2 regions of the Streptomyces sp. NPDC090798 genome follow, and region 2 is predicted to be linked to the other one. Evidence: riboswitches for the same ligand, from Rfam matches in the RefSeq annotation. Region 2 holds a riboswitch; the other holds the start of a gene.
The links. Region 2 has a riboswitch for glycine ahead of gcvP (aminomethyl-transferring glycine dehydrogenase). Riboswitches for the same ligand answer to the same signal wherever they lie in the genome.
Positions count from the first base shown of each region.

Region 1: linked by a shared signal. The riboswitch ahead of gcvT (glycine cleavage system aminomethyltransferase GcvT) and the one ahead of gcvP (aminomethyl-transferring glycine dehydrogenase) in region 2 are both predicted to bind glycine.

Region 1 is NZ_JBIVXA010000009.1:49,440-51,635, reverse strand. Features, by position in the region: gene ACIQTP_RS20710 (AAA family ATPase) at 1-570, opposite strand, end outside; glycine riboswitch at 740-840, shown strand; gene gcvT (glycine cleavage system aminomethyltransferase GcvT) at 987-2,105, shown strand.
Region 2 is NZ_JBIVXA010000014.1:230,467-232,662, forward strand. Features, by position in the region: gene gcvP (aminomethyl-transferring glycine dehydrogenase) at 1-926, opposite strand, end outside; glycine riboswitch at 1,107-1,202, opposite strand; gene ACIQTP_RS29230 (PRC-barrel domain-containing protein) at 1,317-1,688, shown strand; gene ACIQTP_RS29235 (DNA polymerase IV) at 1,780-2,196, opposite strand, start outside.

The DNA of each region.
Region 1 (2,196 bases), on a different contig from region 2:
GGCGACCGCGCCCCGGTGACGGGCGAACGCGTACCGCGACACGCCCCGGCCGCGCTCGCGCTGGCCCTCCAGTGCCGTGCCCGGCGTGACGTCGAGCAGCAGCAGATGGAGGGTGCCGCCGCGGCGCCGGGCCTCGCGGGCGAGCCAGCGGCGCACCCAGGCCTGCGTACCGCAGTCGTGCACGACGACCCCGGCACCGGAGCGCAGGGCGCCGCGCAGGCCCGTGTAGTGCGCGAGGCGGACGAGGGGCCGGTAGACGGCGTACGGCAGCCGGCCGGCCGCCCGCTCGTCCCAGCGGTCCCTGGTGTCCTGGGAGTCGATGCGCGGGCCCTCGACGGCGCGGCGCATCAGGGTCGACTTGCCGCTGCCCGGCAAACCGGTGACCACCACGACGTCGGCCGCCGCGAAGTACAGACCGTGCGGAGAGTGTCCCGCGCGCTCTCTGAGGTCGCGGACGACGGCCGTCGGCAGCGCTCCGCACGTCTCCCGGGTCCTGGCCGGGGCGCCGGGCTGCTCGGGCAGCGCGAGGCCCGAGGTCGTGGCGTACGCCGTGGTCCTGTGCACCGTGATCGTCCTCCCCTTGGGTGTGGAGTCCCATCCCCGTCGAGTGTAAAGAGAAGGTAATGCGCGGTGTCTCTCGTTTCCGTACGCGGACTGCCACAGGCCGGTTACAGATGCCGGTCTGCCGTGATCGGACGGCGCGTGCGATGATGTGCCCGCCAACTGCATACCGGCCGCTTGAATCCGCGCGGGAGAGTTCCGGGAACCTTCGGGTACCCGGGCGCCGAAGGAGCAAGTCCCTCCCTTGAATCTCTCAGGCCCCGTTACCGCGCGGGCGAGGCACATCTGAAAAGCGGGCCGCTGTCCAGTGGCTCCACCCAAGGTGCAAGTCAGGACCTCCGTTCGCGGGGTCGTGATGAACCTCTCAGGTTCCGATGACAGATGGGGAGGAACGACCTCGCCGTCATGCCTTGGGAGCCCCACCGATGAGCAGTAACGCACCCCGTCTCACCGCGCTCGATGCCCTGCATCGCTCGCTCGGCGCGACGATGACCGACTTCGCGGGCTGGGACATGCCCCTGCGCTACGGCTCCGAGCGCGACGAGCACCTCGCCGTGCGCACCCGGGCCGGTCTCTTCGACCTCTCGCACATGGGCGAGATCACGGTCACCGGGCCGGGGGCCGCCGCCCTGCTCAACCACGCGCTGGTCGGCAACATCGCCTCCGTCGGCGTCGGCCGCGCCCGCTACACGATGATCTGCCGGGAGGACGGCGGCATCCTGGACGACCTGATCGTCTACCGGCTGGCCGAAACCGAGTACATGGTCGTCGCGAACGCCTCCAACGCCCAGGTGGTGCTGGACGCGCTGACCGAGCGTGCCGCCGGCTTCGACGCCCTCGTGCGCGACGACCGGGACGCGTACGCGCTGATCGCCGTGCAGGGCCCCGAGTCCCCCGGCATCCTCAAGTCGCTGACCGACGCCGACCTGGACGGGCTGAAGTACTACGCGGGTCTGCCGGGCACCGTCGCGGGGGTCCCGGCGCTGATCGCCCGCACGGGCTACACGGGCGAGGACGGCTTCGAGCTGTTCGTGGCCCCGTCCGACGCCGAGAAGCTGTGGCAGGCGCTGACGGAGGCGGGCGCGCCCGTCGGGCTCGTCCCCTGCGGCCTCTCCTGCCGTGACACGCTGCGCCTGGAGGCGGGCATGCCGCTGTACGGGCATGAGCTGACGACCTCGCTCACCCCCTTCGACGCGGGGCTCGGGCGGGTCGTGAAGTTCGAGAAGGAGGGGGACTTCGTGGGGCGTGCCGCGCTCCAGGAGGCCGCCTCCCGCGCCGAGGAGAACCCCCCGCGGGTGCTCGTCGGGCTCGTCGCCGAGGGCCGTCGCGTGCCGCGCGCCGGTTTCTCGGTCGTCGCCGACGGCAAGGTGATCGGCGAGGTCACCTCCGGCGCGCCCTCCCCCACGCTGGGCAAGCCGATCGCGATGGCGTACGTCGACGCCGCGCACGCCGCGCCGGGCACGGCCGGGGTCGGCGTGGACATCCGGGGCAGCCATGAGCCGTACGAGGTCGTGGCGCTGCCGTTCTACAAGCGCCAGAAGTAGCTTCGGGGCCGAAGGGGCCCCGTCCAGCGCGCCCACGTGACGCACGCCGCTGTGTCACGTCTCGTATCCCAGGACCACTCGGTCATCCCGT
Region 2 (2,196 bases):
CCCACCAGCCGGCCGGGGAGGCTGCGCGCGAACTTCTCGCGCACCGCCATGTATCCGGCGTGCGGACCGCCGAAGCCCATCGGCACACCGAAGCGCTGGGTCGTACCGATCGCGATGTCGGCGCCGAGCTCACCGGGCGAGGTGAGCAGCGTGAGGGCGAGCAGGTCGGCGGCGACCGTGACGACCGCGCCGAGCTCGTGCGCCTGCTCGATGACGGGCTTCAGGTCGCGTACGGCACCGGAGGCACCCGGGTACTGGATCAGCACGCCGTTGATCTCACGCCCGGCGATCTCGGCCGGGATGCCCTCGCCCAGGTCGGCGACGACGACCTCGACGCCGGTCGGCTCCGCGCGGGTCTCGATGACGGCGACGGTCTGCGGCAGGGTGTCCGCGTCGACCAGGAAGAGGCCCTTCTTGTTCTTGCCCATGCGCCGGGACAGCGACATCGCCTCGGCGGCGGCGGTGCCCTCGTCGAGCAGCGAGGCGCCGGAGGTGGGCAGCCCGGTCAGCTCGGCGACGACCGTCTGGAAGTTCAGCAGCGCTTCGAGCCGCCCCTGGGAGATCTCCGGCTGGTACGGCGTGTACGCGGTGTACCAGGCCGGGTTCTCCATGACGTTGCGCAGGATCACCGGCGGCGTGAACGTGCCGTAGTAGCCGAGGCCGATCATCGAGTCGAGCACCTGGTTGCGGTCCGCGAGGGAGCGCAGCTCGGCCAGTACCTCGGCCTCGGTGCGCGCGCCCGGCAGCTCCAGCGCCTCGGCGTTCTTGATGACGTCCGGCACCGCGGCGGCCGTCAGCTCGTCGAGCGAGCCGTACCCGACCTGCGCGAGCATCTTGGCCCGTGCCTCGGGGTCGGGCCCGATGTGGCGCTGCTCGAAGGGGATTCCCTGTTCGAGCTCGGAGAGCGGAATGCGATGGGCGGTCATTGCGGAGGCCTCCTGGTCTGACACGACCTTCGAGGGGCACCACGGCGTGGGTACCCCGACGGCCTCCCCCTCTGTCATCTCAACCTGAGAGCTTCACCGGCTCGCCCGCTCACTGCGACCCGGCTTTCACCGTCGGTGAGAGCGGAGGCCTTCGACACCCGCTCTGCTTTCCAGAGTGACCTCGTCCGTGCGGTACGTGTGCCTGAGAGATTCCGGGGAGGATTTGCTCCTTCGGCGCCTCCGATGATGTCTGGAGGACTCTCCCGCACGGGGTCAGCAGCCGCTTGCCAGCCTACCAGCGAGGACAACGCACGAGCTTTCGAGTGGCCACCTTCCCGAATGTGCTCTTTTGTAGTGCTTACGGATGAGCTGCTAGCGAGTGGAGGGACCGTGCAGACCGACATCGATCCGCGCAACCTGATCGGCCGCAAGGCGCTCGACCGCAACGGCGCCAAGATCGGCACGGTCGACGAGGTCTATCTCGACGACGCGACCGGCGTCCCGGAGTGGGCCGCCATACGGACGGGCCTGTTCAGCAGGGACGCCTTCGTCCCCCTGGAGCCCAGCGAAGTCGTCGAGGGCACGCTGCGTGTCCCCTTCGACCGCGCCCTGATCAAGGACGCCCCCGACTTCGGCGTGGGCCGCCACCTCTCCCCCGAACAGGAACTCCAGCTCTACCACCACTACGGCCTGGACGTGACGCCCCCACCCCCACCCCCGGACCGCGACTTCGGCCGCCTGGCAGGCACGGACGAGGGGTAACTTCTCGGATCGGGCCCCGCCGGCGCGCCCCGAAAGGGGCGCGGGGAACTGCGCGACCAGCCACGAACAACCCCCGACCGCCGAACCGACCTCACCCCCCACGGCGATCGCACACGGCCCCCCTCACCAACGGCAGCGGATCAGCCAACTCCAACGCAACGTCATCCGTACGAAACGTCCGCACACGCCCCGGCTCGGAGTAAGGCGTCTCGAACCGCACGGTCACCCTCCCGAGCCCACTCCCCTGCACCCACCCGTGCCCGTACTCCGCATGCCGCACGTCATGCCCCGCAGGCCACCGCCGCTCAGCAGGCGGCGCCTGCTCGGCAGGCACTTCCCCCGCCCCCTCCTCGTCCGGATGCTCCAGCGCCGCCGCCTCCCCCGCGGCGGCCTCCGCCTCCGCTTGCGCCTGAGCCTGGGCCTGGGCGAACAGGTCCTCCTGCGTGTAGTCGGCGAGCCCCGAGACACCGACCCCCAGCAGCCGCACGCCTCCGGTCGTGTCCACCGC